One region of the Streptomyces sp. NPDC085931 genome, then DNA from elsewhere that is predicted to be linked to it. Evidence: riboswitches for the same ligand, from Rfam matches in the RefSeq annotation. Region 1 holds a riboswitch; the other holds the start of a gene.
The links. A riboswitch is a leader RNA that binds a small molecule or an ion and turns the genes downstream of it on or off. The one in region 1 is predicted to bind thiamine pyrophosphate.
Positions count from the first base shown of each region.

Region 2: linked by a shared signal. The riboswitch ahead of ACIGAN_RS13480 (thiamine ABC transporter substrate-binding protein) and the one ahead of thiO (glycine oxidase ThiO) in region 1 are both predicted to bind thiamine pyrophosphate.

Region 1 is NZ_JBITSK010000021.1:61,657-67,394, forward strand. It holds gene ACIGAN_RS32845 (Rv2175c family DNA-binding protein) at 141-506, opposite strand; gene ACIGAN_RS32850 (NAD(P)/FAD-dependent oxidoreductase) at 946-2,187, opposite strand; TPP riboswitch at 2,377-2,488, shown strand; gene thiO (glycine oxidase ThiO) at 2,486-3,655, shown strand; gene thiS (sulfur carrier protein ThiS) at 3,652-3,852, shown strand; gene ACIGAN_RS32865 (thiazole synthase) at 3,855-4,652, shown strand; gene pknB (Stk1 family PASTA domain-containing Ser/Thr kinase) at 4,738-5,738, shown strand, end outside.
Region 2 is NZ_JBITSK010000005.1:506,361-512,098, forward strand. It holds gene frr (ribosome recycling factor) at 42-599, shown strand; gene ACIGAN_RS13470 (phosphatidate cytidylyltransferase) at 599-1,822, shown strand; gene rlmN (23S rRNA (adenine(2503)-C(2))-methyltransferase RlmN) at 1,958-3,064, shown strand; TPP riboswitch at 3,089-3,194, shown strand; gene ACIGAN_RS13480 (thiamine ABC transporter substrate-binding protein) at 3,319-4,356, shown strand; gene ACIGAN_RS13485 (ABC transporter permease) at 4,332-5,738, shown strand, end outside.

The DNA of each region.
Region 1 (5,738 bases):
GCCCGGCGCGGCCGTGGACCCGAAACGGGCACGGCCTGCCTCCGGGCCGTGACCCCACGGGCCACGGCCCCCTACGGGCGGTTGTTCGGGCCCGGACCCGCTCAGGCGGCGGTGCCGGGCGGTTGTTCGGTCGGGGTCGGTCAGACCGCGAGCGCCTGGGCGCGGCGCTTCACCTCCGTGCCGCGATTCTCACGAAGTGCCTGCGCCGGGGTGCCAGGCAGGGACGGGTCGGGGGTGAAGAGCCACTCCAGCATCTCTTCGACCGTGAAGCCGTCGTCCCGCAGGAGCGTCAGGGTCCCGGCCAGGCCCTTGACGACCTTGTCCCCGTCGATGAAGTCCGCGGGGACGTGCAGCGCGCGGTTCTCACCGCGGCGTACGGCGATGAGCTGGCCCTCCTTGACCAGCTGCCGCACCCGCGTCACCTCGACGCCGAACTGTTCGGCGATGTCGGGGAGGGTGAGCCAGGCAGGGACGAGAGCATCGATCTTTGCGTCAATCTCGGTCACGGAACAAGCCTGCCATCCGCCACTGACAGCCGGAAGCCGACCCGGTCCACCCGGGCGGACGCGCCGGGCCCGGCACCCGCCGGACAGCGGACCACGGCCCTGCGCCACGGCCTTGCGCCGCAGCCCCGCACACGGGCCCTGCGGCAGGGCCGTACCGCGACGCGGGCTCCAGCCGTGGGCCGTGGGCCGTGGGGTCACAGCCGCTCGGGCGCGGGCCCGGAACCACGGCCGCACAGGGCGCGGGCCGCCGCACCCGACCGCAGACCCGAGCCACCGCCGCACCGGGCGTTGGCCCCGACCCACCACCGCACCCGACCACAGGCCCCCGGCCCCCGGCCCACCGCCGCACCCGCCCCACCGCCGCACCCGACCGCAGCCCCCGACCCACCGCCGCCCCCGACCACAAGCCCCCGACCCACCGCCGCCCCCGGCCGGAGGCCTACGCCGCGGCCGCCTTCAGCGGTCTCGCCGGGTCCGCCAGCAGCACCGGGTTCATCGGCGTGCCCGACTCGATCAGGCGGCGGCCCTGGGCCAGGTCGCGGGGGCGGCCCACCGCCAGCAGGGCGACCAGCCGCTCGCCGCGCAGCCAGCACACCGTCCAGGCCGGACCGGACGGGTCGCCGCGCCACAGGGTCCGCTCGGCGCCCGCGTGGTGCCCGGCGTACTGCACGAACCGGCCGAACTGCTCGGACCAGAAGTACGGGACCGGGTCGTAGACGGCCGGCGGCTCGCCCGTGGCCCGGCCGACGATGTTCGCGGCGACCGTGCGCGGCCCCTGCAGGGCGTTGTCCCAGTGGTGCACCAGCAGGCGCTCGCCGTACCGCCCCGAGGGGAAGGAGGCGCAGTCGCCGACCGCGTACACGTCCGGCACCGACGTGCGCAGGTGCGCGTCGGCCACGATCTCGCCGTGGCCGCCCAGCTCGATCCCGGAACCGGCGAGCCAGGCCGTCGCCGGGCGGGCCCCGATGCCGACCATGACCGCGCCGGCGGGCAGCCGCGCACCGTTGTCGAGCAGGACCGCGCCGGGCTCGACGCGGTCCACGCGCGCGTGCGTGCGCAGCACGGCTCCCGCGTCGGCGTACCAGCCGGCCATGGGAGCGGCGACCTCCGCGGGCAGTGCCCCGGCGAGCGGCCGCTCGGCGGCCTCCACGACGGTCACCGCGCAGCCCGCCTCGCGCGCGGCGGTGGCGAACTCCGCGCCGATCCAGCCGGCGCCGACCACCACGATGTCGTGCTGGCGGGCGAGCACCGGCCGCAGCCGCTCGGCGTCGTCCAGGGTGCGCAGCAGGTGCACGCCGGGTACGCCCTCCGCGCCGGGCAGCCGGACCGGTTCCGCACCGGTGGCGATCACCAGGACGTCGTAGGGCACGGGCCCGTCCTCGGTGTCGAGTTCGTGAGCGCCGGGACGCACGCCCAGCACCTCGCAGCCGAGCCGCAGTTCGATGCCCAGGGCCTCGAAGTCGACGTCGAAGGCGGAGCCCTCGGACTTGCCCAGCAGGACGGCCTTGGACAACGGCGGCCGGTCGTAGGGCTGGTGGGGCTCGGCGCCGATCAGGACCACCGCGCCGGCGAAGCCCCGCTCCCGCAGCGCGACCGCGGTCTGCACACCGGCCATGCCCGCGCCCGCCACGACCACGCGCCGCGGCGCGGACGACCCTGGTTCCTGCGTCTGCTCGCTCACCTGATCACCATAGTCAGCTGACGTTGCGTCAGTCAGTGCCCGTGCGCCGTGACCTGCTCCACAGCGCCCGCCCCGCCACCCGGGTGTGCCTGTCCGGGTACCCGCAAACGGCCCGGATACGACGCCTCGGTGGCCGGTTCCGTGCGGAGGCTCCCTTACTGCGGCGCAGGGCGTCCGGCTAGGGTGGTGCGCAGGACTCGCGGGAGCCCGGACGCACCGGGCTGAGAGGGAGGCTGGCGGCCTCCGACCGTACGAACCTGATCCGGGTCATGCCGGCGAAGGGAGGGGCTGGACGCCCATGTCGCGTACGCGAACCTCAGACGTCCTCGTCATCGGGGGCGGGATCATCGGGCTGGTCACGGCCTGGCGGGCCGCGCAGCGCGGACTCGCCACGGCGGTGGTGGACCCCGAGCCGGGCGGCGGGGCCGCGCAGGTGGCGGCCGGGATGCTGGCCGCCGTCACGGAGCTGCACTACGGCGAGCAGACCCTGCTCGGCCTGAACCTCGCCTCCGCCCGGCGCTACCCGGACTTCGCGGCCGAGCTCACCGAGCTGACCGGCCACGACCTCGGCTACCGCCGCTGCGGCACGCTCGCCGTGGCCCTGGACGCCGACGACCGGGCCCATCTGCGCGAGCTGCACGCCCTGCAGCAGCAGTCGGGGCTGGACTCCCAGTGGCTGTCGGGGCGCGAGTGCCGGCGCCTGGAGCCAATGCTCGCGCCGGGCGTGCGCGGGGGTCTGCGGGTGGACGGCGATCACCAGATCGACCCCCGGCGGCTGGCCGGGGCGCTGGTCGCCGCGTGCGAGCGGGCCGGTGTGGTGTTCCACCGGGTGTGGGCCGAGCGGCTCACCGTCTGCGGGGACCGGGCCACCGGCACCGTCACGGCCGACGGCACCGCGCTGGCCGCCGGGCAGGTCGTGCTGGCCGGGGGCAGCCTGAGCGGACGTCTCACGGGGGTGCCGCGGGACGTGCTGCCGCCCGTGCGGCCCGTGAAAGGCCAGGTCCTGCGGCTGGCCATGCCGGGGCGGCACGGGCCGTTCCTGAGCCGGACGGTGCGCGCGGTGGTGCGCGGCGGCCAGGTCTACCTGGTGCCGCGGGAGAACGGCGAACTGGTCGTCGGGGCGACCAGCGAGGAGCTCGGCTGGGACACCACCGTGACCGCGGGCGGCGTGTACGAGCTGCTGCGCGACGCCCACGAGCTGGTCCCGGGCATCACCGAGCTGCCGCTCACCGAGACCCGGGCCGGACTGCGCCCCGGCTCCCCCGACAACGCGCCCCTGCTCGGTCCGACCGGCCTGGAGGGCCTGCTGCTGGCCACCGGGCACCACCGCAACGGCGTCCTGCTCACGCCGGTCACCGGCGACGCCCTGGCCCACGCCCTGGTCACGGGTGAACTCCCCGAGGAGGCCCGTCCGTTCACCCCCAAGCGCTTCAGCACCGTCACCGCACTCACGGAGCAGCCCGCATGAACATCTCCGTCAACGGTCAGCCCCGGGACGTCCGGCCCGGCACGGCTCTCGACACCGTCGTGAAGTCGCTCACCGCCTCGCCCTCGGGAGTGGCCGCCGCCCTCAACGAAACCGTCGTCCCGCGCGCCCAGTGGCCGTCCACGCCCCTCACCGAGGGGGACCGCGTGGAGGTCCTCACCGCCGTCCAAGGAGGCTGACCATGGCCGACGATCCGTTCGTCCTCGGGGGTGCGACCTTCACCTCCCGTCTGATCATGGGCACCGGCGGGGCGCCCAGCCTCGACGTGCTGGAGCGGTCGCTGGTGGCCTCCGGGACGGAGCTGACGACGGTCGCGATGCGCCGGGTGAACCCCTCGGTGCACGGTTCGGTGCTGTCCGTCCTGGACCGGCTCGGGATCCGGGTGCTGCCCAACACCGCGGGCTGCTTCACCGCCGGCGAGGCCGTCCTCACGGCCCGGCTCGCGCGCGAGGCCCTCGGCACCGACCTGATCAAGCTGGAGGTCATCGCCGACGAGCGCACCCTGCTGCCGGACCCGATCGAGCTGCTGGAGGCGGCCGAGACGCTGGTCGACGACGGGTTCACGGTGCTGCCGTACACCAACGACGACCCGGTGCTGGCCCGGAAGCTGGAGGACGTGGGCTGCGCCGCGGTCATGCCGCTCGGCTCGCCGATCGGCTCCGGGCTCGGCATCCGCAACCCGCACAACTTCCAGCTGATCGTCGAGCACGCGCGCGTGCCGGTGATCCTGGACGCGGGGGCCGGGACGGCGTCGGACGCGGCGCTCGCCATGGAGCTGGGGTGCGCGGGCGTGATGCTCGCCTCGGCGGTGACGCGGGCGCAGGAGCCGGTGCTGATGGCCGGCGCCATGCGGCACGCGGTGGAGGCGGGGCGGCTGGCCTACCGGGCCGGGCGCATCCCGCGGCGGCATTTCGCCGAGGCGTCGTCGCCGGCCGAGGGCATGGCCGTGCTGGATCCGGAGCGTCCCGCCTTCCGGTAGGGCGGACGTCACAGGACGGCTGCAGTCCCGCCCCGGATCCGCCGGTGGGGCGGGGCTGTCGGTCGTGGCTCGTAGACTCCCCTGCGTGGACACGACCCTTCAGGACCCCTTGGTCGGGCAGGTGCTCGACGGGCGGTACCGCGTCGACGCGCGGATCGCGGTCGGCGGGATGGCCACGGTCTACCGGGCCGTGGACACCCGCCTGGACCGGGTCCTCGCGCTCAAGGTGATGCACCCGGCTCTGGCCGTCGACGCCTCGTTCGTCGAGCGGTTCATCCGCGAGGCGAAGTCGGTGGCCCGGCTGGCCCACCCGAACGTGGTGCAGGTCTTCGACCAGGGCACCGACGGCTCGTACGTCTACCTGGCCATGGAGTACGTCGCCGGCTGCACGCTGCGGGACGTGCTGCGCGAGCGCGGGGCGCTGCAGCCGCGGGCCGCGCTGGACATCCTGGAGCCGGTGCTGGCCGCCCTGGGCGCCGCGCACCGCGCCGGGTTCGTGCACCGCGACATGAAGCCCGAGAACGTCCTGATCGGGGACGACGGCCGGGTCAAGGTCGCCGACTTCGGGCTCGTCCGCGCGGTGGACACGGTGACGAACACCACGGGCACGGTGCTGGGCACGGTCTCGTACCTCGCCCCCGAGCAGATAGAGAACGGCACGGCGGACCCCCGCGTCGACGTCTACGCGTGCGGCGTGATGCTCTACGAGATGCTCACCGGCGACAAGCCGCACGACGGGGACTCCCCCGCCGTGATCCTGTACAAGCACCTGCACGAGGACGTCCCGCCGCCCTCGGCCGCCGTGCCGGGCCTGGCCTACGAGCTGGACGAGATGGTCGCCTCGGCCACCGCCCGCACGCCGGAGATCCGCCCCCACGACGCCGTGGCCCTGCTCGCCCAGGTCCGCGACGGACGCGGCCGGCTGAGCGAGGAGCAGCTGGACTCGGTGCCGCCGCAGGCGCTGGCGGCCGGGCACGACAACGCCGACGACCGCACGAGCGTCATCCCGCGCGCACTGACCACCCCCCGCCCGCTGCCGGTGAACGAGGACGAGGCGCCGGAGGCGGAGCTGCACCGCACGAGCCG
Region 2 (5,738 bases), on a different contig from region 1:
GAACCGCAGCCGGGCCTACTCAAGACACGCAGGAGCAAGTGGTGATCGAAGAGACCCTCCTCGAGGCCGAGGAGAAGATGGAGAAGGCCGTCGTGGTCGCCAAGGAGGACTTCGCCGCGATCCGCACCGGCCGTGCGCACCCGGCGATGTTCAACAAGATCGTGGCCGACTACTACGGCGCGCCGACGCCGATCAACCAGCTGGCCTCGTTCTCCGTGCCCGAGCCGCGCATGGCCGTGGTGACGCCGTTCGACAAGAGCGCGCTGCGCAACATCGAGCAGGCCATCCGCGACTCCGACCTGGGCGTCAACCCGAGCAACGACGGCAACATCATCCGGGTGGTGTTCCCCGAGCTGACCGAGGAGCGCCGCCGCGAGTACATCAAGGTCGCCAAGGGCAAGGGCGAGGACGCGAAGATCTCGATCCGCTCCGTGCGCCGCAAGGCCAAGGAAGCGATCGACAAGCTGATCAAGGACGGCGAGGTCGGCGAGGACGAGGGCCGCCGTGCGGAGAAGGAGCTCGACGACACCACCGCGAAGTACGTCGCGCAGGTGGACGAGCTCCTGAAGCACAAGGAAGCAGAGCTCCTCGAGGTCTGATGAACGACTCTTCCTGGGGGGCGCCGCCACAGGCCGGGTACTGGGGGCCCACCGACCAAGGGCACGGCCCCGGACCCGCGCCGGGCCCGGGCCACGGGCCCACGACGGGCCACGGGCCCGTGCCGGCTCATGGGCCCGTTCAGGGCCATGGGCCGGTACAGAGTCACGGGCCCGTGCAGAGTCACGGCCACGGACACGTCCGAGGGGCCGTCCCGGCGGGTCCCGCATACGATGCGCGGGAGGCGCCTCACACTCGCCCCATGCCCATCGTGCCCGACCTGGCCGCACACGGCGGAAACCAGGATGACGACCGGAGGACCGCCACGCCGGGTGGCCCCCCGGTCCGCAACGAGACGAACCCGGAGCCCATGCCCGACGCCTCACAGCCGGCCCCCAAGCCGCAGAAGAAGAGCGCGGGTCGCGACCTCAGTGCCGCGATAGGGGTGGGCGTCGGGCTCGGCGCGGTGATCGTCGCCTCGCTGTTCATCGTCAAGGCTGTCTTCGTCGGGGTCGTCGCGGTCGCCGTGGTAGTGGGCCTGTGGGAGCTGACCAAGCGGCTGGACGAACGCAAGGGCATCCGGGCGCCGCTCGTGCCGCTCGCGCTCGGCGGTGCCGCGATGGTCGTCGCCGGCTACGTCCGGGGTGCCGAGGGCGCGTGGGTGGCCATGGCGCTGACGGCCCTGGCCGTGCTCGTCTGGCGCATGACGGAACCGCCCGAGAACTACCTCCGGGACGTCACGGCGGGCGTCTTCGCGGCGTTTTACGTGCCGTTCCTGGCGACGTTCGTCGCGATGATGCTGACCGCGGACGACGGGCCGCAGCGGGTGCTCACCTTCCTGCTGCTCACCGTCGTCAGCGACACCGGGGCCTACGCCGTCGGCTGGCGCTTCGGCCGGACCAAGCTCGCGCCGCGCATCAGCCCCGGCAAGACCCGCGAGGGCCTGGCCGGCGCGGTGTCCTTCGCCATGGTCGTGGGCGCGCTGTGCATGCAGTTCCTCATCGACGACGGCGCCTGGTGGCAGGGTCTGGTCCTCGGCCTCGCGGTCGCGGTCAGCGCGACGCTCGGCGACCTCGGCGAGTCCATGATCAAGCGGGACCTCGGCATCAAGGACATGGGCACGCTGCTGCCGGGCCACGGCGGCATCATGGACCGGCTCGACTCGCTGCTGCCGACCGCTCCGGTCGTCTGGCTGCTGCTGGTCCTCTTCGTCGGCTCCGGCTGAACGGAACCGATCCCTGGAGCGAGCCTCCGTCCGGTGCCGGGCGGGGGCTCGCCGCCGTTGTACTCACCGCAGGTGACCACCCCCACCCCGCTCCCGCCAGGGCACCCGGCGTCGATCTGCCACACTGGAAGGGTTATGCCTGCACCCGGAGAACTCACTTTCGTTGCCCCGCGCGGAGCCAAGAAGCCGCCGCGGCATCTTGCCGATCTCACTCCTGCCGAGCGCAAGGAGGCCGTTGCCGCTGTCGGGGAGAAGCCGTTTCGTGCCAAGCAGCTCTCGCAGCACTACTTCGCGCGGTACGCGCATGATCCGGAGCAGTGGACCGACATCCCCGCCGGGTCCCGGGAGCGGCTGCGCGAAGCGCTGCTGCCCGAGCTGATGACCGTCGTGCGGCATCTGTCGACCGACGAGGGCACCACGCGCAAGACGTTGTGGCGGCTGTTCGACGGGACGCTCGTCGAGTCCGTGCTGATGCGCTACCCGGACCGGGTGACCATGTGCATCAGTTCCCAGGCCGGGTGCGGGATGAACTGCCCGTTCTGTGCGACGGGGCAGGCGGGACTGGACCGGAACCTGTCCACCGCCGAGATCGTGCACCAGATCGTGGACGGGATGCGCGCCCTGCGGGACGGGGAGGTCCCCGGCGGTCCGGCGCGGCTGAGCAACATCGTGTTCATGGGCATGGGCGAGCCCCTCGCGAACTACAACCGGGTCGTCGGCGCCATCCGGCGGCTCACCGACCCCGAGCCCGACGGGCTGGGGCTCTCGCAGCGCGGGATCACCGTGTCGACGGTCGGGCTCGTCCCGGCCATCCACCGGTTCGCCGACGAGGGCTTCAAGTGCCGCCTGGCCATCTCGCTGCACGCCCCGGACGACGAGCTGCGCGACACCCTCGTACCCGTGAACACGCGGTGGAAGGTGCGCGAGGTGCTGGACGCCGGTTTCGAGTACAGCGCCAGGTCCGGGCGCCGGCTGTCCATCGAGTACGCGCTGATCCGGGACATCAACGACCAGGCCTGGCGCGGGGACCGGCTCGGCCGGATGCTCAAGGGCCGGCCCGTGCACGTCAACCTCATCCCGCTGAACCCGACGCCCGGGTCGAAGTGGACGGCCTCCCGGCCGGAGGACGAGAAGGCGTTCGTGGAGGCCATCGCCGCGCACGGTGTGCCGGTGACGATCCGGGACACCCGTGGTCAGGAGATCGACGGGGCGTGTGGTCAGCTCGCCGCCACCGAACGGTAGTCTGACCGTCGTAAGAACATCTGCATATTCCGACAGGGGAGCGCCACAGCGCTGAGAGTGCGGCACCAGCCGCAGACCCTCCGAACCTGGCCCAGGTCATTCTGGGTAGGGAGATCGGTCGCCACTCGAGCTGTTGCGCCCTGCCCGGGACGGCGGAAGTCCCGGGCAGGGCCGCGTCTTCTCCTGGTCACTCCAGGAGGAATCCAGTGAGCATCAACGCGAAGCGCCTGACGGCCGCGGTCGTCGGGCTGGGCATGGCCGGCACGCTCGCCGCGTGCGGGTCGTCCGACGGCGGTCAGGGGTCCGGCGACTCCAAGACCGTGACGCTGGTCAGCCACGACTCGTGGGCCGCGTCCAAGGGCGTCATCGCCGCCTTCGAGAAGCAGTCCGGCTACCGGGTCCGCGTCCTGAAGGACGGCGACGCCGGGCAGGCCGTCAACAAGGCCATCCTCACCAAGGACAACCCGCAGGGCGACGTCTTCTTCGGCGTCGACAACACCCTGCTCTCCCGCGCCCTCGACAACGGCCTCTTCCAGCCGTACGAGGCGAAGGGCTCGGAGCGGATCAAGGCCGAGTACCGGGTCGACCAGGGCAAGCACCGCGTCACGCCCGTCGACACCGGCGACATCTGCGTCAACTACGACAAGAAGTACTTCGCCGACCGGGACCTGCGGCCGCCGCGCAGCTTCGACGACCTGGTCAAGCCCGCCTACAAGAACCTGCTGGTCACCGAGAACGCCTCCTCGTCCTCGCCCGGACTGGGCTTCCTGCTCGGCACCGCCGCACGGTACGGCGACGACGGCTGGGCGGACTACTGGAAGAAGCTCAAGGCCAACGGCGTGAAGGTCGTCGACGGCTGGGAGCAGGCCTACAACGAGGAGTTCTCCGGCTCGGCCGGCGGCAAGAAGGCGGGGGGCGACCGGCCGCTCGTCGTGTCGTACGCCTCCTCGCCGCCCGCCGAGGTCGTCTTCGCCGACCCGAAGCCCGGCACCGCCCCGACCGGGGTCGCCGAGGGCACCTGCTTCCGGCAGGTCGAGTACGCCGGGCTGCTGAGCAACGCCGGGAACGCCGAGGGCGGCAAGGCCTTCCTCGACTTCCTGATCGGCAAGCGGTTCCAGGAGGACATGCCGCTCAACATGTTCGTCTACCCGGTGACCGAGGACGCCCGGGTGCCGGCGGAGTTCACGGAACACGGGCCCCAGGCGAAGGACCCGGAGACCATGGACCCGGCGAAGATCGCCGACCGGCGTGACCCGTGGGTCAAGTCGTGGACCTCGCTCGTTCTGAAGTGACCGCCCGGACGCGGGGCGCGGCGGCGCGGCTCGGTCTGCTGGCCGTGCCCGTCGCGTTCTTCGCGGTCTTCTTCGCCTACCCCGTCGCCGCGATCGTCGCGCGCGGTCTGAAGGCCGACGGGGCCTGGCACCCCGGGCGCATCGGGGAGGTGCTGGCGCAGTCCGACGTCCGGCACGTGCTGTGGTTCACCACCTGGCAGGCGCTGGTCTCCACGGCGCTCACGCTGCTGATCGCGCTCCCCGGCGCGTACGTCTTCGCGCGCCTGTCGTTCCCGGGCAAGCAGGTGCTGCGGGCGGTGGTGACCGTGCCGTTCGTCCTGCCCACGGTCGTCGTCGGTACGGCGTTCCTGGCACTGGTCGGGCGCGGGGGGCTGCTCGACGAGCTGTGGGGCGTACGGCTGGACACCACCGTGTGGGCGATCCTGTTCGCGCACGTCTTCTTCAACTACGCGGTCGTCGTGCGGACGGTCGGCGGGCTGTGGGCGCAGCTCGACCCGCGGCAGGAGGAGGCCGCGCGGATGCTCGGCGCGTCCCGTGCGCAGGCCTGGCGGCGGGTCACCCTGCCGGCGCTCGCCCCGGCCGTGGCCGCCGCCGCGCTGATGGTCTTCCTGTTCACGTTCACCTCCTTCGGCGTCGTCCAGATCCTCGGCGGGCCCACCTTCTCCACCCTGGAGGTGGAGATCTACCGGCAGACCTCCGAGATCTTCGACCTGTCCACGGCGGCCGTGCTGACGCTGATCCAGTTCGCGGCGGTGGGGGCGATCCTCGCGCTGCACGCCTGGACCGTGCGGCGGCGGGAGACCGCGCTGCGGCTGGTGGACCCGTCCGTGACCGCGCGCAGGCCGCGCGGCGCCGGGCAGTGGGCCCTGCTGGGCGGGGTCCTCGTCACCGTCGTGCTGCTGCTCCTGCTGCCGCTCGCCGTGCTGGTCCAGCGGTCCCTGGACGCGCCCGGACTCGGCTACTACCGGGCGCTGACCCGCGAGGACGGGGGAGTGTTCCTCGTCCCGCCGATCGAGGCGATCGGCAACTCCCTGTCGTACGCCCTCGCCGCCACGCTCATCGCCGTGGTGGTCGGCGGACTGGCCGCCGTCGCGCTCACCCGCCGGGACGCCGGGCGGTTCGTGCGCGGCTTCGACGCGCTGCTGATGCTGCCGCTCGGGGTGTCCGCGGTGACCGTCGGTTTCGGTTTCCTGATCGCCCTGGACGAACCGCCGCTGGACCTGCGGTCCTCCTGGATCCTGGTGCCGCTCGCGCAGGCGCTGGTCGGGGTGCCGTTCGTGGTGCGGACCATGCTTCCGGTGCTGCGGGCGGTGGACACGCGGCTGCGGGAGGCGGCCGCGGTGCTCGGGGCCTCGCCCTGGCGGGTGTGGCGGGAGGTGGAC